Regions from separate parts of the Mesobacillus sp. ABV4_180 genome, predicted to be linked through region 1. Evidence: riboswitches for the same ligand, from Rfam matches in the RefSeq annotation. Region 1 holds a riboswitch; each other region holds the start of a gene.
What was found. A riboswitch is a leader RNA that binds a small molecule or an ion and turns the genes downstream of it on or off. The one in region 1 is predicted to bind thiamine pyrophosphate.

Region 1 (8,173 bases):
TCGAGGTCATGCCAGGATATCGTTCCTTCCTCCGATTCATCAAGGTTGATTCCATCCGCTGCAGTAGCGTAAAAAGTGAACATCATCCACTCGGACACCACTTGATCGTCTTCTTTGATGACAAACGTGAAAATCCCTTTAATCTGCGGGTTTCTCAAGTATATGCCCGTTTCTTCGCGGAATTCCCTGACACAGGAATCCTTCACGGTTTCTCCTGGTTCCATTTTCCCGCCCGGAGCCACCCACCAATTGCGGCGCGGCTTTTGCAGCAGTAAAATTTTTTTATCTTTTACCAAAACACAATTCGTCACGCGCTGCATCGATTCCACCTCTTCAAATATACATACGTGCCCAATCACATACCTTCATGTTTTAGACACTGAAGCTGGACATTTTGCTATAACTGCTTTTGATGAAAACGCTGTAAGCTAATATAAAAGCAGTGCTCAATGCGAAAACAGCCATTGATCATACGCCGAACTTTTATTCTTTCCATTATACTATTTTTAGATTTTCGCCACAATGAATACAAAGATGATATTTTTGTTAAGGATTGTCAATTAGAAGTATGGTCGACTAGGAGAGGTGTTATAATCCCTGGAAGCAGCCTGTTTCACTTTTATGTAAAAAAAGAAGCACAGGATAACCTGTGCCGTCAAAGGATTATATTTTTAAAAGGGGGTCAATTTCTACTTCTATAATACCCCATGATTGTTTCACTACTGTTACAGAAGAATTAATATCTAATTACGTTTTGTTAATTTATGCCGAGACATGCTGTTTTTACCAATTAATTTCTGACAGATTCAGCAGTCCATAAAAATTATGCGTTTGCTTTTAATTCTTCAACGAGCTCTTCGACATAATGCTGTGCGTTCTGGGCTGCGATACTGCCATCACCCGTTGCTGTAACAATTTGTCGAAGTGTTTTTTCACGAATATCACCAGCTGCGAAGATGCCCGGAACTTTCGTTTCCATTTGCTCGTTCGTTTCGATGTAGCCGTTGCCGTTTGTGATTCCAAGGCCTTCGAACGGCTTCGTCAGCGGAACCATTCCAATATAAATGAAAACACCGTCAGCCGCGAATTCTTTTTCTTCGCCATCTTGTGTGGAAACAAGTGTCACGCTGCCAACCTTTCCGTCCCCATTGATTTGCTTGACAGTATGGTTCCAGATGAAATCAATCTTGTCATTGGCAAATGCACGGTCTTGAAGGATTTTTTGCGCGCGAAGCTCATCGCGTCGGTGAACGATCGTCACTTTTGAAGCGAAACGGGTCAGATATACACCCTCTTCAACCGCAGAGTCTCCGCCGCCGACTACCACAAGTTCTTTTCCTTTAAAGAATGCACCGTCACAAACTGCACAGTAAGAAACGCCGCGGCCCCCGAGCTCCTGTTCGCCAGGAACGCCAAGCTTCTTGTACTCAGCACCTGCAGAGATGATGATCGAGCGTGCTTTATATTCTTTGTTTCCAGCCTTGATCGTTTTATATTCTTTGCCGTCGATGACTTCCTTTACATCACCGTAAGCATATTCCGCACCGAATTTTTTTGCGTGGTCGAACATCTTGGTCGAAAGTTCCGGTCCCAGGATGTGGTCGAAGCCAGGGTAGTTTTCAACTTCCTCTGTATTAGCCATCTGTCCGCCCGGTACGCCGCGCTCAAGCATCAGCGTCGACAAGTTCGCACGTGATGTATAAACAGCTGCCGTCATCCCTGCCGGACCCGCACCGATGATAATGACGTCATAAATTTTCTCTTCTGACATGGTGTACAACTCCTTTGAATATCATAATCCGCAATCATTTTCGGTTTTCATTCGAAAATAGTATTTCCTGCCTAAACATATCCTATAAAACAGGAAGCATATAGTCCAAAAATATGCTTGAAAAATGATCGTGTTCACTTATTTGCCAAAAATGGTTTGATGGACAGGATCTGTTTAAAATATTGACATAAATACGCAGGATGTTATGATGATTTACAAATAAACACTTATAATGCAAATCTGCTAGGGGAGCCTTTTGCTAAGGCTGAGATTAAAGTGAAACTTTAAGACCCTTTGAACCTGATCTGGATCATACCAGCGTAGGGAAGTGGAGTATCTGGAGCTTATCGATTTTACTTGCTGCCAATACGACCACTTTCTGCCTGCAGAAAGTGGTTTTTTTATTGGAAAAAAGTATCCTTCAACCTGAGGATGCTGAAATCTAAGGAGGTTTTTTCATGTCCAGTTTTACACAGATCATTCGTCAAGAAGCAAACAAGATTTGGGAGGCAAATTTCAACCACCCTTTCGTACAGGGAATCGCCGATGGAACATTATCACTTGAAAGCTTTCATTATTATGTCTTGCAGGATTCTTATTACCTTTCCCACTTCGCTCGTATCCAGTCGATTGCTGCTTCACGCGCGGAGGATTTGGCTACAACATCCAGAATGGCTGCCCATGCCCAGGGTACATATCAGGCTGAGCTTGGCTTACACGAGAAATTTATAGGACAGCTTGGGGTCACAAAGGAAGAGTTGCAAAGCTTTGAACCCGCACCGACAGCCTATGCATATACCTCCCACCTTTACCGGGTGGCCGCATCAGGAAGTCTTGGTGAAATCATTGCCGCCATTCTGCCTTGCTACTGGATTTACTATGAGATTGGAGAAAAGCTTAAGAATGCAACGCCAGAAACCACGATCTACCAGGAATGGATCTCGGCCTATGGAAGCGACTGGTTTGGCGATCTTGTGAAAGAGCAGCTCAATCTTTTGGATAAACTGGCAGAGAGCTCATCGGAAAATGAAAGAGAAAAAATGAAACAGCATTTTTTGATTAGCAGCCATTACGAGCTGCAATTCTGGGAAATGGCCTACACGCTTGAAGGGTGGGAAATCAACGATTACAAAGCCCTCGTAAGGTAAGCTGGGAAATTTTCATGCCAGGGGAATAAAGCGTACAGGTCACAAGAGAAATAGAGTTATTGTCGAAGTACAAAAAAAGGCCAGCCCTTCTGCCAATCAGATGGGCTAGCCTTTATTTTACATGCTGTCTTCTTCCTGAAGGAACTCGTTTGCCAAATTAATATATTTGGATAGCGTGGAGACAGACAATCCGTATTTTTTCGCGACTGCCTGTTTGGATGTCTTGATATTTCTTAGCTTATCCCAGAGATAGTCAACTGCCGCAGCCCATGCTTTCTTGTTTTTGAAGTCATAGCCTGCTTTCGCTGCCTGCTCGAATACTGAAAACCACATAATGTAGACGCCAGCTTCATTTTTGCTGATTGGCCGGTGGTGGTCGTACAGGAGCTTAGCCGTTTCATGCGCGCCTTTGACCTCCTCTTTCCTGCTGTTCAACTTGCCTGATGCCAGGTAGGAAAGATACGATTTTTCCATTTCCGTCATTTTATCTGTGGATTTATCCGCTTCGAGTATTTCTTTCTTTTTTGCGGACACAGATGTAAGGAAAAGGGCAAATAGACGCTCTTCCGGATAATCACTGTTCAGCTGGTTCAGGATGGCAGATACCTGGGTTTCGAACTTCACGCCTGGTTGATCAGCCCAAGGTTCCATGCCTTCTTTTTCCGGACTGAACTCGAGTACCTTTTTCCACACTAAACGTGCTGTATTTTCCCTGCCGGTAAAATAAGACGCGTGAGCCAGCCAGTAATAGAATGCTCCGTCGCCTTCAAAGCCTGATTTTTGCAGCTTCTTCAGCCATCTGTAAGCCAGTTCGTATTCGCCGACAAGCGCAAAGGTTGCGCCAAGCTTGAACTGATGCTCAACATGGATTGGATGTATTTTTTCTAAGGAGTCCTTTAAATCCTGGCCTTCCTTATCGTGACCCTGGTAATGCGCAAAAACAAGGGCATTGCACAATGCGTGCAGATTGCCTGGGTTCTGCTCGAATACATCATTCAGGATGTCACGAGCCTTAACCGTCTCACCAAGGTAAAAATAAGCCAGCGCGAGATTATTGTAAGCCGACCAGTATTCTGGATACTCTTCGATGACTTCCTGGAAAATCTCAATCGCCTTCGGAAACTCACCGGATTCGAGGTGATTTCTTGCTTCCTCCTGCTTGATGATCAAGTCATCCTCTTCGTAATAATCCTCATCCATTTCTTCCGCCTCAAGCGTCAGAAGCTCAAGAAGGTCGTTCGCATCTTCAGCAAACTCCCCGTCTTCATTCAATTCCAAGTATAAGTTCGCATGCCTGAAAGCATCCCGAAATAATCCCATATGAGCATAGTTATTCGCTAAGAAATAATGGCTCTCCGCCATGTTTTCATCAAGTTCTTCGAGGACCAAGTGCAAAAGACGGTTAGACTGCTGGTATTCCCCCAACTCCGACTGCACGATTGCCAGCTGGCAAACGATCATCGGCTCGCCGGGTTCAAGCTGCATTGCGCGCTGGAAATACTTTTCAGCCTTCTTCAAATCCCGCCTGTGGAAAGCCTTGACCCCTTTGGTGAAGTAGTATTCACCTGTAGGAACAAATGACAGCAATAGGCCTTTTTGTTTCCTTGCTTTAGAGTCTTTTCCCATGTGATCCTCCGTAAAAAAAATTGTGAAACCTTTTATTAGTTAGTCTCGGAACCTTGATTTGTATATAAATACACATATAGTGTTTTATCGAAGCAACTTTAACTAATGTAGTATAACATACGGACAGAGTATTCGAGAAGGTGTGGATTTGAAAATGTAGTGGCGGGGTGGAGATTGGGAGATTGGATGAGTGGCAGGCATGGGGTTTTAGCTAAAGGAGGTAGTTGGGTTTTCATGGGTTGGTCGATATATTGGGGAAAGTGGTCGATATATTGGGGAAAGTGGTCGATATATCTTAAAATGTGGTCGATATATTTAAAAATCCGCTGATATAATGCAAAATGTGGTCGATATATTTTAGATTTCGCCAATAAAATCAATGCATGGAACAAATAGAAGGTATTTTGCAATAACGAGGCGAATAGATACAGTAAAAATTTCAAGGAGTGATGGCATTTGATCGGGAAATATAGAGAATATCCGAAAGAATTATTGATTCTCGAAGCAATAGTGAGGCGTTACCCTCATCAAGATCATCAAAAAGCAGAACTAGAAAAGAAACTTTATCGAAAACGAGCCGGTTACAAAGGCGAAAAGACACTGGATTACTTTTTAGCCCAAATCGACCACTCGGAAATGTTGATTTTGCACGATTTAAGAATCCCCATCAACGGTACCCACTTCCAAATTGATACCCTAATCATTACCCCTTTTTATCTCCTCATTATTGATTCCAAAAATTATGCAGGAACACTGATTTTCCTTCCCGAATTCAACCAACTCCTCCGAATCCACAATGATATAGAAGAAGTTTTTTCTGATCCGATTCTCCAAACAAAAATCCAGGCATCCCAATTAAAAGCATTTCTTGGAAAACATCACATTAACTCGCCTCCTATTGAATACCTTGTTGCGATCAGCAATCCGCAAGCCTTCATTAAAAATCCCACAAATGATCGAGAAGTCAGAAACAGAGTGTTCAGGTCTTCGAATATTGCATTTAAAATCCCTTCATTCTATCAAAAGCATACAAAATCCATCCTTTCTAAAAATGACATAAAAAAAATCTCCAGACATTTAATAAAGGCGCATGAATCATTAATTCCTAACCCAAAAACAATGAACCTGCCATTCGATAAAATGGTTCAAGGTGTACAATGTCCAAACTGTGATGTATTCGGATTGGACTACCACCAGGGGAAATGGACTTGCAAAAGCTGCGGATACAAATCAGCCGATGCCCATATCCAGGCATTGAGAGATTATTTCCTCATTTATGGTCCATCAATTACCAGCAAGCAATTCCGCGAATTTATGAAGCTTAAATCTTCTTCTACTGCAAAACGACTTTTATCAACCATGGACTTATATTTTATCGGCACGAATAAAGGACGTTCCTACTCTCCGTCAAAAAACTTCTTTTCCTAGAGGTGGTTAAAAGCAGAAGAAACCCAGCGCGATTCATTCTTCTGCGCCGGGTTTCTTCCTTTTATTTAATACAACTAGTACTTCTTTAAGCGGCAGTTTTTGTTCCTGCAGGAGAACCATAAGATGATAAAGCAGGTCGGCTGCTTCCCACTTGAGTTCTTCCTGGTCGCGATTCTTGGCTGCGATGATGACTTCGGCGGCTTCTTCGCCTACTTTTTTCAAGATCTTGTCGACGCCTTTTTCAAAAAGGTACGTTGTGTAGGCGCCTTCTGGCATTTCCTGCTCTCGCACTCGGATTGTTTTTTCCAACTCGAGCATGACGGCAAAATCAGCTAATGATGTACCCTCAGCTGCGGACGCATCCAGCAGGTTTTCAGAGAAGCAGCTGACAGAACCCGTGTGGCACGCCGGACCAGCAGGTTCGACGAGCACGACTAAAGCGTCACCGTCGCAATCATATTTAATCTCGACGATTTTCTGGGTATTGCCGCTCGTCGCTCCTTTATGCCACAGCTCCTGGCGGGAACGGCTGTAGAACCAGGTTTCGCGGGTTTCAAGCGACTTTTCCAGAGATTCTTTGTTCATATATGCTACAGTCAAAACTTCCCTCGTCGCAGAATCCTGGACGACAACAGGAATCAACCCATTTGCATCAAATTTTAATTTATCTATATTCATCGTACAGTCACTCCTTTTTCGCGGAGATAGGATTTTACCTCTTTTACCGAAGTTTCGCGGTAATGGAAAATGGAAGCTGCCAGTGCGGCATCTGCTTTTCCTTCAATAAAAGCATCGACGAAATGATCAGAGTTTCCGGCACCGCCTGATGCAATGACCGGTACTGTTACCGCCTCACTCACAGCACGTGTCAGGGAAAGATCGAAGCCTTTTTTCTCGCCGTCGCTGTCCATGCTCGTCAGCAGGATTTCCCCTGCTCCAAGTCGGACGGCTTCTTTTGCCCATGCGATGACTTCCCAGTCGGTTGGCGTGCGGCCGCCATGGGTGAAAACCCTCCATGAGCCTAGATCAGAGTCGTATTTTGCATCAATCGCTACGACGATGCACTGGGCACCGAAGAATGCGGAACCTTCCGCAATTAATAGCGGATTGTTGACTGCGGCAGTATTCAATGACACCTTGTCTGCACCAGAGCGGAGCAATTTTTTCATATCATCCAGGGTGTTGATCCCGCCTCCGACCGTGAAAGGAATCGCCAGCTCTGACGCAACTTCCCTGACTACCTCGACCATCGTCTTCCGCCCTTCAACGGAAGCAGAGATATCGAGGAACACAAGCTCGTCGGCGCCCTGCTCATCGTAAAAGTGGGCAAGCTCGACCGGGTCGCCGGCATCGCGGAGCTGGACAAACTGAACTCCTTTAACAACTCGGCCATCCTTTACGTCAAGGCAGGGGATGATTCGTTTGCTAAGCATCAGGCATTCCCCGTTTCCAGCGCAGACTTTACCGAAAAACGCCCTTCGTAAATTGCTTTCCCGACGATCGCCCCGCTGACTCCATCTCCACTTAACTGGCGGAGGGCGGTTAAATCTTCAAGCGAGCTGACTCCGCCCGATGCGATCACGCTTTTCCCCGTTTCGATTGCTAGCTGGCGTGTAGCCTCCACATTCGGGCCAGCTAGCGTGCCATCTGTTGCGATATCGGTAAAAATAAATGTTTCCGCTCCAGCATCTGCGAACCTTTTTCCGAGCTCAATTGCCGTCACTTCAGAGGTATTCAGCCAGCCATGGGTCGCGACAAGGCCATTTTTCGCATCAAGGCCAATCGCAATTCTCGTTCCGTATTTCCTGACCATTTCTTCTGCGAAGTCAGGGTTAGAAACAGCAATGCTGCCGATGATGACGCGAGTGACGCCATTTTCAAGATAGTGGTTGATATCCGCTTCGCTGCGGATGCCGCCGCCAATCTGGACGTTCACGCCAAGCTGTTGCGCCGACTGGATGACAAATTGATCGTTTACCCGTTTCCCGTCTCTTGCGCCATCGAGGTCGACCATATGAATCCATTCCGCACCTTCAGCCGCAAACTTTTTCGCCATTTCGAACGGAGAATCGCCATATACTGTTTCCTTGTCATAATCGCCTTGTAAGAGCCGGACGCATTTTCCGCCGCGCATGTCGATCGCTGGGTAGATTGTGAATTTCATAAGTCTGACTTCCTTTCTGCTGCAAGTTCCGCAAAA
Region 2 (8,173 bases), 2.9 Mb from region 1:
CGAGAATTTTTCTTCCCTGGATATGTAAAGGATCTCTTTCGGGTCAAGATAAAAAATCTCACCGTCGCCCTCAACTGCAAGTTTCCCTGGGGGCTTGCTGCTTTCAGGCTCTGCTGGAGCTTGAAAGTGCTTCTCGATTCTCTGGATCGTTTCACTCAGCTGAGTTTCGTCATAGGGTTTAAGCAGGTAGTCGACTGCTTCATATCTGAACGCCTCTGCCGCGAATTGCGGATAGGCGGTAGCGAAGACGATCAAAGGTGCTTTTTTCAATTCCATCAGTGATTTGGCTGCTTCCATCCCATTCATTTTTGGCATTTCCACATCGAGGAAGACAACATGGGGATGAAGATGCAAGGCTTTCATTACTGCAGCTTCACCAGTTTCAGCTTCTCCAACAACATGGATGGCAGGAAATGATTTTAACAAGTGCTTCAATTCATCCCGGCTGTACATTTCGTCATCAACAATCAAAGTCCGTATCATATTTTCCATCGATCATTCCTCCACTTGTGGAATGGAAAAAGAAATTTTCGTTCCCTTCCCAGGTACACTTTCAATTCTGAGAGAAGCTCTTTCTCCATACTTCATCTTCAGCCTTCTGTTGACGTTATAGAGTGCGATCCCGCTCCCTGTTTCAGATTCGATAATTTGCTTTCCTAATTGATGGATGCGATCCTCGCTCATCCCCTGTCCGTTATCTTCAACGGTTACGGTTGTGCTTTGTTCGTCTTTATGGATGGCGATATGGATGTGGCTGTCCTGATCCATATTCTTTATTCCATGCTTAACCGCATTTTCAACGATTGGCTGCAGCGTCAGCGGAGGAATGTTTACAAGAAGAGCCTTATCTTCAATATCGTAAGTAACTCTCAGCTTTTCCACAAAACGGGCCTCTTCAATCGAAAGATAGGCCTTCACATGGCGTAATTCCTGTTCGAGTGAAGTAGTCGTCACTGTTGTCGCGTTAAGGTTTTGCCTCAGGAAATGGGAAAGCGAAACAAGCAGCTGACGTGCCTTGGCAGGGTCGATTCTGATCAGTGATGTGATGACATTCAGCGTATTGAAAAGGAAATGAGGGCTGATCTGGGCCTGCAATGCTTTTACCTCAGCTTCCTTGGCGAGCTGGTAGGCTTTATCTGCCTCGGCGATTTCAAGCTGATTGCTGAGAAGATTGCTGAGGCCGGATATGAGCTCAATGACGATATTTGTGATTTCTTTTTCCGATTTAAAATAAAACTTCAGCGTTCCAATCGTTTCATCGCGCAGCTTTAACGGCGCGATGACCGCAGCTCCAAGCGGGCAGTTTTGCTGACGGCAATGGATTGTCTCATCGTTCGCGATCACGAGCTTGCCCATTTTCAGCACATCTCTGGTAATCTGTGTTTGAATCGGACTGCTTGAGCGGTGGTGATCGTCGCCAATTCCGATATGGGCAAGAATACCGGTCTGGTTCGTCATCGCCACGGCGCTTGTCTGTACCTCATTGTGGAGGATCTGGCAGACTGCCCGTGCAGAGTCAGGATTGATCCCTTTACGCAAGTATGCGAGGGTCTGGTCGGCAATCCGAAGTGTTTTCTGCGCCAGCATGGCACCGGCTTTCTCCTCTTCAGAAACAACGTTTTTTATCACCATTAAGAATAATGCTGAACCGAGACCGTTCGCCACGATCATTGGGACTCCGATAATCTCGACAAGCGTCATGGCTTTATCATAAGGCTTCGCCATTAATAGGATGATCAACATTTGGACGGTTTCCGCGATGGCTCCGACCATGAAGGCAGTCGTCAGATTGACGTATTTCTTTTTTTGAAACCTGCCGGCAATAATTCCGGCCACAATGGCGGCAAGACCGCAGGCGAGCGCGGTAAAACCGCCAAGAGTGAAACGATGGAAACCGGCAATGATTCCCGCCCCGATCCCGACTTTATACCCGCCAAGCAATCCGGCGATGACAATGCCAATCACACGAGAGTTGGCGATCGCCTCATCTGAAGCCAGGTCAGCCGCCCAGCGGTTGAACTGGAGTGTATCGGTATTGAAGCTCATGCCCGAATAAGTTCCAATAATCCCGAAAAAACCGAAGAAAACAATCGCCAAATATTGCTGGCGCCGGTTCAGGGAATCATGGTAAATCAAACCCCGGAAAAAGCGGAATCTAGTTAAAATGAATGCAATTGTCACAATGATGCCGAGCCGCTCCAGCATCGTAATCAGTAATTCGAACATAGCCGTACACCTCAGGATGTGTTTGTATCCATTTTAATTGAACGTATGGGGAAAAAAAAGATATTAAGATATGCTTTCAATTTTTGGTATATAATGATAAAAAAATGTCTGGGCGGTGTTGGGATGAATCTAAAACAAGTAATGGCAAAGCTTGAGGAAATGGGTTCGGAGCAAACAAAGCAAACACTGATTCGCCATGGAGCGAGTGAACCATTTTACGGTGTCAGGGTTGGGGATTTAAAAAAACTGGTCAAAACGGTGAAAAAGGATCAGGAACTAGCCTATGCTTTGTACGAAACAGGCAATAGTGATGCAATGTATTTAGCCGGATTGTCCATCAACCCAAAACTGATTTCTAAAAAAACTTTACAGAATTGGGCGGAAAAGGCCTACTGGTATATGCTTGCTGAATATACGGTTGCTGGCGTTGCAGCGGAGAGTCCGTTTGCTCATGAGCTGGCTGTGGAGTGGATGCAGTCCGATAAAGAAATGATTGCGACTTGTGGATGGAGTACATATTCGAATTATGTATCAATTACACCAGATGAGGAATTGGATCTTGAGGAAATCAAAAACTTTTTACATCAAGTTGAAAGCACCATTCATCATGAGAAGAATCGAGTCCGGTATGTGATGAACAGCTTTGTAATCTCCGTAGGTGCTTATTTTGAGGCATTGCACGATGAAGCGAGAGAAGTTGCTGGGAAAATTGGAAAGGTCCATGTCGATGTCGGGCAGACAGCCTGCAAAGTACCGGTCGCTGCTGATTATATCAAGAAAGTCGCTGGCCTGAACAAGGTTGGTGCAAAGCGAAAGACGTGTATATGTTAACTCGAAGCCTGGTTGATGGCAACCAGGCTTCGTTTCATTTATGAATCCTAATTTGAATTGTATTCTTTAATAGATATCAATATTACCACTTGAAACGTCAGCGTTAATCTCATATTTTCCGCTTCCATGCTTTCCGCGAAGGCGGTTATCGGATTCGTCTTTATTTTCAAGCGGGAAATCGCTCGATAGGTCTCCGCTGCTTATTTTTCCGTTCAACGTAAAATCGGCATCATCAGGCAAATCCAGTTCGATTTTGCCTGAACTTACGTTTAGGTTAACGTCATCTGTCAATCGGTCCATCTGGATTTCCAGCTCACCTGAGGATACATCGGCATCAAGTTTTCCCGAGAAATTTTCTACTTCGACGCTTCCGGAGCTGACTTCGAAAATGCCTGAATCAGCAACAATTGAATGCATCTCAACTTCGCCTGATGAACTTTGGTGCTCAAGTGTTTCAACATCGAAATTTTCCAATATGATGCTTCCTGAACCGATATTAAGTGCCAGGTCCCTTAATTTCATAGGTTCATCTGCAGAGGCTCCTTTAAAAACAACCTCACCAGAGCCAAGCTCAATATTCATATCTTTTTCATAGTCTTCAGGAATATAGACAGTCAGTGTAGTCTTATCCATCTCAAACCAGTTAAACCAGAAGAAACCTTTTCGTTTAACCGCAACTTCGATTTCATCGCCATGCCGATCAACTTTAACCGACCCTTTGCCTTTTAATTCGGCACGGATATCATCTCGGTCCTCTGGCACGATCAGCGTCTCGACACTGGAAATATCAATTGAAATATTTTCAGTTTGCTTGCTCACCTTCTCAGCGTCTTCTGTTTTCGAAAGGTTAATTCCGCTGCCGTCGAGCATGTAATTCAACACGATATAAGCACCGGTAATCACCAAAAAGATTATTAAAATTCGTTTAATCATTGTTAAATCTCCTCTCAATCAATTTCTATATACAGAATAAGGCAAATCATTCCTCTCCCCAATGCACCACGGAATTAATTCAGGATACGACTTGAGGCTGATTTTATTCTAGTCGCAGAAAAGCCAGATTCCGTTCGTTGCGGAATCTGGCTTCTTGTTAGTTAATTAAGCTTTCGCTTCAAATAGTTTAGCGATTTCCACGATTGTTTCTACGGATTTGAGCATATTATCCACAGAGATGTATTCGAATCTGCCGTGGAAGTTCTCACCGCCTGTAAATATATTTGGAGTCGGCAGTCCCATATAGCTTAGCTGCGATCCATCAGTTCCTCCGCGAATCGGTTTGACGATTGGTTTGATTCCGAGGTTTTCCATTGCCTCGTAAGCAATGTCGACGATTTCCTTAACAGGCACGATTTTATCCTTCATGTTGTAGTACTGGTCGTTCATTTCAAGTTCAACACGGTATTCACCGTATAGAAGTCGTAGTTCATTGGTGATTTTCTGCATTAAATCCTTTCGCACCTGGAAGCTATCACGGTCAAAGTCGCGAATGATATAGTGCAGCGTTGTTTCCTCTACATCACCATGTATGGAACTGAGGTGAAAGAAGCCCTCATATCCTTCGGTGTGCTCTGGTGCTTCTTCGGCAGGGAGCTTGCTGTTGAACTCCATCGCAATTTTAGCTGAGTTCACCATTTTTCCTTTTGCCGTGCCAGGGTGGACATTCTTGCCTTTGAAAGTCAGCTTTGCACCCGCTGCGTTAAAGCTTTCATACTCAAGCTCACCAAGCGGGCCGCCATCCACGGTATAAGCGAATTTCGCACCGAAAGCCTCAACATCAAACTTATGCGGTCCTCTGCCAATTTCTTCATCCGGCGTAAAAGCAACACGGATTTTTCCATGTTTGATTTCAGGATGGTTGATCAAATAAGCCATCGCCGTCATGATTTCTGCAATTCCAGCCTTGTTATCCGCACCAAGGAGTGTCGTCCCATCAGTCGTAATCAAGGTGTGTCCTTCATATTGAGGAAGCTCTGGGAAATCCGCCGGAGAAAGGATGATATTCAATTCCTTATTCAGGATGATTTGATTGCCATCGAAATTTTCAACCACCTGTGGATTGACATTTTTGCCGGTAAAATCGGTCGCCGTATCCACGTGGGCAAGGAAACCAATCGTTGGCACCTCTTTCTCAGTATTGGCAGGAAGTGTCGCCATCACATAACCATTCTCATCAATCGTCACATCTTCCATGCCAATCATTTTCAGTTCTTCTACAAGCATATTGGCAAGAGTAATCTGGCCATGTGTAGAAGGGCATGTTTCACTATTTTCATTTGATTGTGTGTCTACTTTTACGTATGTGGTAAATCGCTCAATAATCTCGTTTTTCAATTCCCTTCAACTCCCATTCGTATGTATATTTTCATATTAGCATAGAATTTTAAGAAGACCATTTTAAAAAGAATGAAAATTCCAATTTCTGCATCCGGGATGCTGTATAATAAGATTAAAGGAGACAGGGGTATGGGATATTTACTCACGGCAATTGTTCTGTTTGTAGTTTTCTATTCTATTTTTAAAAAAATCCGTTCGGGAAGATTACCGGAAAACCACTACACTCCATTTGACGATCTTGCTGAGGGAAAGGTCGAAAAAGTAAAAGACGAAAAATAAATGGATTTTTATTTTTCACTTTACATATATAAATCTTAAAGCTACGATTAAACTAATTGAATATTCGTTGTACTACTAGGGGTGCCCTGTTGCGGGCTGAGAGAAAAACGCCATGTTTTTTAACCCTTCGGACCTGATCTGGGTAATACCAGCGTAGGAAAGTAGTAAGAGATGTTTTTCTTACATTGCTTTTAAGCCAGGTCCATTTTGTGGATCTGGCTTTTTTATATTCAAAGGAGGTTTTGAGAATGGATAAAAAAGAAATTGCCAGTTTTTTAGAAAGAGTTCGCAGAGAGAAACCGCTTGTTCACAACATTACAAATGTCGTGGTCACTAATTTCACGGCCAATGGCTTGCTGGCACTGGGGGCATCGCCTGTGATGGCTTATGCACATGAAGAAGTTGCCGAAATGGCGAGCATGGCTGGAAGTCTTGTCCTCAACATCGGGACGTTGAAGCCGGATGTGGTTGAAGCAATGGTGATTGCCGGAAAGTCCGCTAATGAGAAGGGAGTTCCCATCATTCTTGACCCAGTTGGTGCAGGAGCGACAGCTTATCGGACCGAAACAGCAAAAACGGTGATGGAAGAATTAGAGATTTCGATTGTCAGGGGGAATGCGTCAGAGATTGCTAATGTTGCCGGTGAACACTGGAGTATCAGGGGTGTTGATGCGGGTGAATCCAGTGGCAATGTATTTGAGCTTGCCATTTCCGCCGCACAAAAGTTGAAGACGGTTGTCGTGTTAACTGGAAAAGACGACATCATTACGGATGGGCAATCAGCCATTGTTGTCCATAATGGGCACCCAATGCTCACGAAAGTGACGGGAACCGGATGCCTGCTTACATCTGTCATTGGTGCTTTTGCTGCTGTTGAAAGAAATTTTCTCAAGGCAGCATCTGCCGCAGTGGCAATATACGGCGCAGCAGCGGAAATGGCCGCTGAGAAATGTGCCGCACAAGGCCCAGGGAGCTTCCAGGCTGAGTTTCTGAACCAGCTGTACCTGATTAATAAAGAAGATCTTAATAGTAAAATTTCAATCAATCTGCAGGAGGTAAATTGAGATGAAAAAGGCTTTGACAATCGCGGGATCTGATAGCGGGGGCGGTGCCGGAATTCAGGCAGACTTAAAAACCTTTCAGGAACTGAATGTGTTTGGGATGTCGGCTTTGACAGCTGTAACTGCCCAAAATACTCTTGGAGTCCAGGCCGTCTTTCCGATGGAAGCAGAAGCTGTCGCCAAACAAATTCAATCAATTGGAGAGGATATGGGGACGGACGCTTTGAAGACAGGGATGCTCTTCAATGCAGAGATCATTGAAGCGGCAGCGGAAAAAATAAAATTATTCAGCTGGGAGAAGGTCGTGGTGGACCCCGTCATGATCGCTAAAGGTGGAGCGCCGTTGCTACAGCAGGCTGCTGTCTCAACGATGAAAAGTCAGTTGCTGCCGCTCTGCCTCGTCATTACCCCGAATATTCCTGAAGCTGAAGTATTGACTGGAATGTCAATCAGAAATCTGGAGGGGAAAAAGGAAGCAGCAAGAAAAATCCATGCCCTGGGAGCGAAAAATGTCATCATAAAAGGCGGTCATGACGAGGACGAGGTTGAATCCGTCGATATCCTTTTTGACGGTACAGGATTTTCATCTTTCTCATCACCGAGGATCCCTACAATGAACACTCATGGAACTGGCTGCACTTTTTCCGCAGCGATTACTGCACAGCTTGCAAAAGGTTTTTCGGTCCATGATGCAGCAGCTGCAGCAAAGGAATTTATCCACGCGGCAATCGCTAATCCGCTCACAATCGGAAATGGCCATGGGCCTACGAACCACTGGGCCTTTAATAGAAAAAGAGAAAGTGAGGCAGAATCATGGCGAGAATCAGTCCCGAACAAATGAAGAGTTTGCTAAAAGTATATTTTATTGCTGGCAGCACGAATTGTTTGAAAGAACCGGGATCAGTGATAGAAGAGGCAGCTAGAGGTGGCATCACTCTTTTTCAGTATCGTGAGAAGGGGGCTGGCTGCCTTGAGGGAAAGGCAAAGCACGAGCTTGGAAAGAGGCTTCAGCGGATTTGCAAGGAAGACGGTATTCCGTTCATCGTGAATGACGATATTGACCTGGCACTTGAGCTCGATGCCGATGGAGTCCATATTGGCCAGGAGGATGAGAATGCATCAGAAGTGCGCAATAAAATAGGCGATAAAATCCTTGGTGTATCTGTCCACAATTTAAAGGAAGCAGAACAAGCCAGGGGAGCGGGAGCAGACTATTTCGGAGTTGGTCCGATTTTTCCCACGACAACCAAGATGGACACCAGGGATGTCCAGGGTACGGCACTGGTCGAGGAGCTGAAAGGTTTTGGAATACCGATTGTCGGCATAGGCGGCATTAATGCAGATAATGCTGCTATAGTGATGGAAGCAGGTGCTGATGGCGTTTCAGTCATTACCGCCATCAGCCATTCAGACAATGTTCAAAGTGCTGCGGCCAAATTAAG
Region 3 (8,173 bases), 2.7 Mb from region 1:
CAGTTTGTGTAGAAGTGGAGGCTTCAGTTGTTGTTTCTTTTTTATCTTCATCCTTTGGCTTTTCTTCTTTCTTATCCTTCATTTTCTGCTTTGCTTTTTCCCATTGTTTCTTCAGTTTCTCAGTTTCTTTCTTTATTCTTCCTTCTAATTCTTTTACTGATTTTGCACGCTGTGACCTTTTGTGTTCTTCCACATATTTAGATAATGGTGTAACGTTGAATGACTCGGCTTTTGTATTCTTCAATGCCTGTGACATAAAGTCCTTAAAGACCAATGCAGCTCCTTCGCTGCTCGTTGTAGTTAAATAATGGTCTTTATCCGTTTTATCATAACCAACCCATACAGCGCCAACGAGCTGTGGAGTATATCCAACAAACCACTGATCTTTCGTACCTTTGACACCTTCGATCGGTACTTGGGTGGAACCCGTTTTACCTGCTAATTCTCTGCCAGGTATTTGTGCACCCTTACCTGTTCCTTCCTCGACGACACCAAGAAGCATGCTCGTCATTTTTTCAGCAGCTTCTTTCGAAATGGCCTGACTCTTCTTGCCCTCATATTCTACAATCGTGTTTCCTTCTTTATCCACGATTTTCGTGATGGCATGAGCTTCGTGACGCTCACCTTTATTTGCAAACGCTGAATAGGCTTCAGCCATTGTCACTGGAGATACACCTTTGGAAAGCCCGCCAAGCGCGAGACCTAAATTGCGGTCATTCTTCGGATCCAGTTCAATGCCGAAGTTCTTAACAGATTCCATCCCTTTGACTATCCCGATTTCATTTAGCAGCCATACAGCCGGTACATTCAACGAATCTCTTAAAGCCTCATACATTGGCACTTCGCCTTTGTATTTACCATTATAGTTTTCAGGCTTATAATCTTTGAAATCCAATTCCTCATCCTTAAGCAAGTCCGTTACATTCCAGCCTTCCTCAAGCGACGGTGCAAAAACGGCCAGCGGTTTCATTGTTGAACCCGGTTGTGCTGTTAAATGGGTTGCACGGTTGTATCCTCTGAATACATGTTCACCACGGCCTCCAACAAGGGCCCGAATGCCACCTGTTTTCGGATCGACCAGCACGGCACCGCTTTGGACGATTTGTTGATCTGTACCCTTAGGGAAGATCTCGTCTTTTGCATACGTAGCTTCAACTGCGGATTGCATCGTCACATCAAGTTCCGTATAAATTTCCAGGCCGCCAGTCAAAATTTCCTCCTGCGTCAAACCGTATTTCTTGATTGCTTCATCAATGACATGATCTACGTAATATGGATAACGGCCGCGTAAAGGATCTGCCCCATTTTCATTGAGCGCAATCTTCTCCTCCACAGCCTTTTGGTATTCGTCTTCCTTAATGAATTCATGAGTCTTCATCATCTGCAGGACGACATCTCTTCTTTCTTTTGCCTCTTCATAATTCTTGTAAGGATCAAGAGAAGATGGAGCTTTTATCAAACCTGCCAGCAGGGCAGCTTCACTGACGGTAAGGTCCTTAACATCTTTTCCGAAGTAGCCCATTGCTGCCCGCTTGATTCCCCAGGAACCATTTCCGAAATAAATGCGGTTCAAATACATTTGCAGAATTTCATCTTTGGAATATTGCTTTTCAATTTCCCTCGCTAGGAAAAATTCTTCTAGTTTTCGTTTATATGTTTTCTCTGTGGACAACAGGGCATTTTTCGTCAATTGCTGTGTAATTGTACTTCCGCCCTCGACAATGCTTCCCGCCTTGACATTTTGGACAAATGCCCTTGAAATCCCGACAAGATCCACACCGTCGTGCTCATAGAATCGGTGATCCTCGATAGCGATAACAGCATGCTTTACATGGTCCGGGACCTCTTCTATTTTAATGCCTTCATTTTTCAGTGCCGAAATTTTACTGGCAACTTCCCCATTAGCATCGTAAATGACCGTTGACTGAGCCAGGTCATCATTTAATTCGCTGATGTCAGCCCCCTCTGAATAAACATGAAAAAAGCTTAAAAAGGCCAAAACAGCTGTGGATACGGACAAGACCATCACCTGGTTCATATGCAGTCTTTTCCATCCTCTTAGAAATCGTGTAATTATTGAATTTTTGCTCACTGAGCACCCCAACCTTTTAAAAATAGTTTAGAAATATGACACTTTCTTTTACCCATTTTTAATAAGGTTTAACACATATTGCCTAATAACAAGGAAAAAAGACATGAATATATGGAAAAGGGGTATAAAAAGAGAAAGATGTTTTAATCATGGAGGTTGGTCAATATGTCAGGGATTAACAAAATGGTACTCGCATACGATGATTCAAATGGAGCAAAAAAAGCATTGCAATTAGCTAAGGAATTGGCAAAAAACCTTGATGGAGTTCAGTTATTTGTAGGACATGTATTTGAAGAGAAAGTCCGAACTGAGAAAATGGAATCAGCCGGACGTCCTGTTGAACCATTGCCAATCAATAACTTTCCAGCAGATGGAATCCAGGTACCCCCTCTGGCGATGGAGCAAGGTGCCCTTGATAAATCTGAACATGCGATCATTACAAATAGTTCGGAACAAGCCTTCAACAACGCAAAGGCGGAGCTGGAAGCTGTTAATATTGACACCCATTTTTCCATACTTGAGGGAAACCCAGCAGATACCATTTGTGAATACGCAAATGAAGTAAATGCGGATTTGATCATCATTGGCCAATCCGGTAATGAGGGAATCAAGCGTAAACTGCTCGGCGGAGTCAGTCAAAAGGTAGCGAATAAGGCTAACTGCCACGTTTTGATAGCCAAATAAACACATTAAAGCCGGGTCGCTAAAACCCGGCTTTAATAAATGCTCATTCTCTTTTCAGTACATCGATCAAAATAAAAACCTCTGGACCTATTAAACTAACTATTCCTTGCTTCTGCAGCCAGTTCATCAAGGCGCTCCATTGTTTCTTTTTCCTCAAAGCTGCTGAAAATCCGGAAATCATCAACATCTAAAATCCTGTAATGCTGACTGAGTATGTTTTGTTGCAGCACAAAGCCGCCTGAACGAGCAATTTCCCTCCACCATACTTTACCGCCAAGTGTTTTTTCCTTTCGGTAATCCGATCCCTCGTGGGCAATCGTCTCCAATACTTCAAGAGGCTCATTACCGAATAAGAATTGTATCGTTTCTGATTCCCTGAACAATGCGCAGATGGTTACGACAGTTGCCCAGCCTGCCTGCGCGCGGCCTTTCTCAATCTGGACAAGCGTTTTTTTGGAAATACCTATGATATCCGCCATTTTATCCTGTGTATAACCCACTTCTGCCCTGAGCATTCTTACTTTATCCGAAACCCTGACGATGATTTCATCCCTTGTCATCCGCTTCATTCCCTTACGTTCTTTTAGTGTAATTTTACACTCTTTTCTTTAGAATTCAAAATACTTTTTACTTTTTAGCTAAAAGTTCTATTTTACAAGTAAGAATTACTGCAGAAAAAAGGAATGCAGCGGACTGCATTCCTTTTAGCTCTATTTCAGTTTTTTCCTCTGATCCATGCTGCAATTGCTTGAGCAGGTGCTCTGGATGGAGCAGGATGCACATTTTCCTTCCTTTGATTTTTTGATGAACCGGTAGAAGGACCATGCTGCATATCCGAAAATAATTCCGCCGATTAGAATGTTCGCTAACATAACTTCATCCTCCTTCCCAGATCAGCTAAGACCAAAAAGCTTGCCTCCCTGATAAATGGCTAAAGACAAAAGATAAGCGATCACTAGAGCATATCCTATTGAAAAGGCTGTCCAGCGTTTAGAGCCCGTTTCCTTGTAAATGGTAGCTGTTGTCGCAAGGCATGGGATATAAAGCAGGATGAAAACCATGAAACTGTATGCTGACAGCGGAGTGTAATGAGATGCCATCAATCCTTGCAAGCTTGCTTCATCAGGTACAAAATAAATGATATTCATTGTGGAAATAATGGCCTCTTTCGCCAGGAATCCTGTAAAAAGAGAGGCGCTTGCCTGCCAGGTGCCGAAGCCTATAGGTGCTAATAATGGTGCAATAATACCTCCAAGCCCAGCTAGGTAACTGTCATCCATGCTTACATTCAAACCTTCCGGGCCGGCATAGGCGAGCAGCCAGATCAGGACCGAGCCAGCAAATATAAATGTACCCGCTTTTTTTACGAATCCTTTTCCTTTATCCCACGTGCTCCTCCACAGCGCTCTCGCTTGAGGCAACCTGTAAGGTGGCAGCTCAATTACAAAGAGGGATGTTTCTCCCTTTAATAAGGTTTTTGAGAATACCTTTGCTAGAATGAGCGCGACCACGATTCCGAGCACATACAAACTTAAAACGATAAGAGCTTTATGCTGCAAGAAAAAAGCTCCGACAAATAAAGCATAGACCGGCAGACGGGCTGAACATGACATTAAGGGAGTCAGCAGGATTGTCATCAGTCTCTCCTTTGGTGTTTCGATGGTCCTTGCAGCCATGATGCCTGGCACATTGCAGCCAAAACCTATCATCATTGGGATGAATGCCTTTCCATTCAATCCTACTGATTCCATCAGGCGGTCCATTACGAGAGCGACCCTTGCCATATATCCAGAGTCTTCCAGCAGTGATATGAAGAAAAATAAAATGAAGATCTGCGGGACAAAAAAGAGCACTCCGCCAACTCCGGCAATGATTCCATCAAGAACCAAATCTTTTATAAATGGAGATGTGCCTGCAGATGAAAGCGCAGCAGTAATCCCTGAAGTTATCGGACCAGATAAAAACGAATCCAATATGTCAGATAACGGAAAGCCCAGCCAGTCAAAGGTGAGCATGAACATGATGTACATCAGGAATAGAAAGAGCGGGATACCTATGAATTGATTCGTGACGATCCTATCTACCTTTTCGGTCAAAGGCACTTTTTCACCTTCCATCCTGGTGGCAGATACTGCAACAATCCTCTCTGCTACTTCGCTGCGTTTCTGGTGGATTACCCGGTCTAGCATTTGAGTTTCTCCTGTTTGCTGTGCATGGGATGCAGAAACACTCAGAATCAATGCTTCGATTTCTTCTGGAGGCAGATATTTTTCAAGATAGCTTTTTACATAGGGATTCCCCTCGAACAACTGGAGAGCCAGCCAGCGTGCAGGTTGTTCTGTACGTCCATCCAACATGGTGCCTAGCTTCAGGATGCCCTCTTCAATCGCATTTCCGTAGTATACAAGATTGTTCTTTCTCTTTCCGCTAAAATCGCCTGTTACCATCTCCGCAAGCTCTGTGCAGCCTTTACCGGATCTTGCAACCACCGGAGCAACCCCAACTCCCAGCGCTGCGGCAAGCTTTTCAATATCGATTTGAAGTCCCCTGTTTTTTGCTACGTCAATCATATTTAAACCAATTATGACAGGAGCACCATATTCTAATAGTTGCAAGGTAAGATGAAGGTTTCTCCTTAGCTGGGATGCGTCGAGGATGTTTAGTAATTTTTCAAAGTGTTCATTAAGGAAGAAGTTCGTGACGACACCTTCATCCTTTGAGAGTGGATTAAGAGTATAAACACCAGGAAGGTCAATCAGCTGGCCTTTTCCATTCTTGAACTGCCCGATTTTTTTCTCGACTGTGACGCCGCTCCAGTTGCCTACATATTCATAGGATCCTGTTAAATTATTAAACAATGAAGTTTTACCCGTATTGGGATTACCGATGATCGCAATATTCATCATAACCGCTCCACTTCGATTCTTAGTGCTTCTTTGCGGCGGATCCCGATGCACTGTCCGCAGGATTCAACCATCACAGGACCACCGAATGGCAGGATGCATTTCACACATACTTCAGAACCCTCAGCGATACCCAAATCGAGCAATCTCCTCCTGACAAATTTATCAGCACCTGCAATATTCATGATCCGGCCTTTTTCACCAGTCTTTAATTTTCCCAGCATAGCCATCACCTTTTTTATTTCATAATATTTGTGAAAAAGTAGAAACTTTCTAAATGAGAATGATTCTCTTTATTAAAACAATAATTCCTTACTTTTACTGTGATTTAAGTCACAGAACACCCTTGATTTACATCCACTTAGTGCAAAATCCATACAATTGACATATTTTTAAAAATTGCGCAGGTATAGAATGCAAAAAAAAGAAGAGCCAGTGAGCTCTCCTCGTTTTCTTCCTAGATTGTTTTTTTGCTTACAGGAGTGGATTTAACCATTCTGTAAGGGGCGTAACCAATGACAAGAATGATAATAATTGCGCTTAAAATCATACTTGGAAGCATGTAGGTGCCGTTGTAGATGATCGAATAAAGCCATGCTGGCTGTCCTTCTGGCGCCCATACTCCAAAGAAAATCCAGCCAGAAAAGAAGTGAGCGACGAACCGCAGCATGCTGCCGATCAATGTTCCGGCTAAAACCAGCCCCATCCATTTTTTCTTATAGCCATTTTGGATGCTCCCTTTTATTTGTCCAGCAAAAATGCCAGCCAGCCCAAGAACCGAAAAGGCTACGAGGTAATCGATGATTCCCTGTACTGGATGATAAATTTGCGAGAAGCCAAGGATGAACTGCAAAAGTCCAAGCAGAAGGCCCGTCAAGGCTCCTCCCTTTACTCCCCATCGGAATGCCATAATGAATACAGGTACCATCGCAATCGATACTGAACCGCCCTGCGGCCAGATCCTTGAAAATAAAAATCCTGAAAACAAGTCCAACAAATAAGCCAGAGCGGAAAATACCGCAACTTCCACTAAAAACAACGTCTGCTTTTGCTTCATTTCTATTCCTCCTTCTTTTCAGAATGAGGTCCGTTTTCAACACGCCTTTTCTGCTTCAGAAACAAAAAAAGCAATCTGGGATCGATGCAGGATTCCCGAGATTGCTTTCCTATCGCATCCACATTCCTACGCTAGCATTAACTAACAGGTTCAAAGGGTAAGAACTCGTCCGCTCACTCTCAGCTGCACTTGGCAGCTCCCCTTGTGGTTATTATTTAATTTCTACACTATGAATATACTATTTCTTTTTAAGAATAACAAGCACAAATCTTTTCAGCCCCAAAAGTGGCAATAGTGTCGATTCCCGATTGGCACATCTTAAAAAAATGCGACTTTTGTCATATTTTTAGCTATTCGACTGCTTTCACCGCATCTTCTTAATATTCGACAAAGGGATTTCTCCATTTCCCTCGAATCCTTATACGGAATAGAATAACTGGGGGACTTAATAAAATGCTGCCAATTACGGAGAACCGATTGCTTAGCTTCCTGACTAGTGAAAAAGAAAACCTTATTGCCGACTGGAATGAAAATATATTAGTATCCGAAGATGACCCGTATAAAGAAAAAGTAAGCAAGAACGCCGAAGAAATGTACGCTATCATTCTTTCTGTTTTTTCAAAGTCAAATGAAGAACTGGAGGAACATCTGCAAAAGCTTGCATTCATGGTGGGAGACGAACGGGTGAGGGCGGAAATTAATATTGGCGACTTTGTTTATAATGTTAACTCTGGACGCTCTATCGTTTACAGGCACTTGCATAAATTAAACATGGAGTGGAAAGACCTGCAGGATACGATTGACCGGATTAATTACTGCTTTGACACTTTCCTGTACTACGCTGTTTCTTATTATAATGAACAAAAAAATAAGATTATCGAGGAAAAAAATCAGTTCATCGATTCAACCCATAAGGACAGATTGACATTGCTGGGGCAAATGACTTCAAGCTTCATCCATGAATTCCGCAATCCATTGACCTCCATCCAGGGCTTTATCCAGCTCCTGAGATCGGAACATGAGGATATGAAGTATCTTGACATCATTTCAAGTGAATTGGAACAGCTGAATTTCCGAATATCACAGTTTTTGCTCCTGTCCAAAAAGGAACTCATCGGAAAAGAAAAAGACCTATTCTCATTGAATAAAATGATAGATGAAGTCTTGAATTTCCTGTACCCAAGCATCCTCGACACGAATGTGAGGATTATCAAGGATGTAGCGGATGATATGGACCTGTACGGCTACTCAGACGAAATCCGCCAGGTTCTCATCAATATCATCTTTAATGCAATCGATGTCCTAAGCCAGTATCGCGCCGATCCAAAGATTGAAATTAAAGGATTTTTCGTGAATGACACCCATATAAAAATCGAGATTTCAAACAATGGCCCTGTCATACCAGACCATCTGCTAAAGACGATCTTCGAGCCATTC

Region 2: it holds a riboswitch for thiamine pyrophosphate, as region 1 does, so the genes downstream of both, thiM (hydroxyethylthiazole kinase) here and tenA (thiaminase II) in region 1, are expected to answer to the same signal.
Region 3: it holds a riboswitch for thiamine pyrophosphate, as region 1 does, so the genes downstream of both, thiT (energy-coupled thiamine transporter ThiT) here and tenA (thiaminase II) in region 1, are expected to answer to the same signal.

What each region holds. Positions count from the first base shown of each region.
Region 1 covers NZ_JBSWTJ010000001.1:824,650-832,822, reverse strand. Annotated here, with positions in the region: gene ACXAEA_RS04070 (NUDIX hydrolase) at 1-320, opposite strand, end outside; gene trxB (thioredoxin-disulfide reductase) at 824-1,771, opposite strand; TPP riboswitch at 2,007-2,115, shown strand; gene tenA (thiaminase II) at 2,230-2,919, shown strand; gene ACXAEA_RS04055 (tetratricopeptide repeat protein) at 3,037-4,545, opposite strand; gene ACXAEA_RS04050 (nuclease-related domain-containing protein) at 5,002-5,973, shown strand; gene hisIE (bifunctional phosphoribosyl-AMP cyclohydrolase/phosphoribosyl-ATP diphosphatase HisIE) at 6,007-6,651, opposite strand; gene hisF (imidazole glycerol phosphate synthase subunit HisF) at 6,648-7,406, opposite strand; gene hisA (1-(5-phosphoribosyl)-5-[(5-phosphoribosylamino)methylideneamino]imidazole-4-carboxamide isomerase) at 7,406-8,137, opposite strand; gene hisH (imidazole glycerol phosphate synthase subunit HisH) at 8,134-8,173, opposite strand, start outside.
Region 2 covers NZ_JBSWTJ010000001.1:3,759,366-3,767,538, reverse strand. Annotated here, with positions in the region: gene ACXAEA_RS19220 (LytR/AlgR family response regulator transcription factor) at 1-492, opposite strand, end outside; gene ACXAEA_RS19215 (LytS/YhcK type 5TM receptor domain-containing protein) at 496-2,226, opposite strand; gene ACXAEA_RS19210 (DNA alkylation repair protein) at 2,350-3,057, shown strand; gene liaG (LiaG family protein) at 3,124-3,990, opposite strand; gene pepT (peptidase T) at 4,156-5,388, opposite strand; gene ACXAEA_RS19195 (hypothetical protein) at 5,521-5,670, shown strand; TPP riboswitch at 5,738-5,847, shown strand; gene thiM (hydroxyethylthiazole kinase) at 5,919-6,734, shown strand; gene thiD (bifunctional hydroxymethylpyrimidine kinase/phosphomethylpyrimidine kinase) at 6,736-7,572, shown strand; gene thiE (thiamine phosphate synthase) at 7,545-8,173, shown strand, end outside.
Region 3 covers NZ_JBSWTJ010000001.1:3,564,230-3,572,402, forward strand. Annotated here, with positions in the region: gene ACXAEA_RS18230 (transglycosylase domain-containing protein) at 1-2,038, opposite strand, end outside; gene ACXAEA_RS18235 (universal stress protein) at 2,258-2,776, shown strand; gene ACXAEA_RS18240 (helix-turn-helix transcriptional regulator) at 2,872-3,336, opposite strand; gene ACXAEA_RS18245 (FeoB-associated Cys-rich membrane protein) at 3,487-3,648, opposite strand; gene feoB (ferrous iron transport protein B) at 3,670-5,682, opposite strand; gene ACXAEA_RS18255 (FeoA family protein) at 5,679-5,903, opposite strand; gene thiT (energy-coupled thiamine transporter ThiT) at 6,137-6,736, opposite strand; TPP riboswitch at 6,843-6,949, opposite strand; gene ACXAEA_RS18265 (histidine kinase N-terminal domain-containing protein) at 7,190-8,173, shown strand, end outside.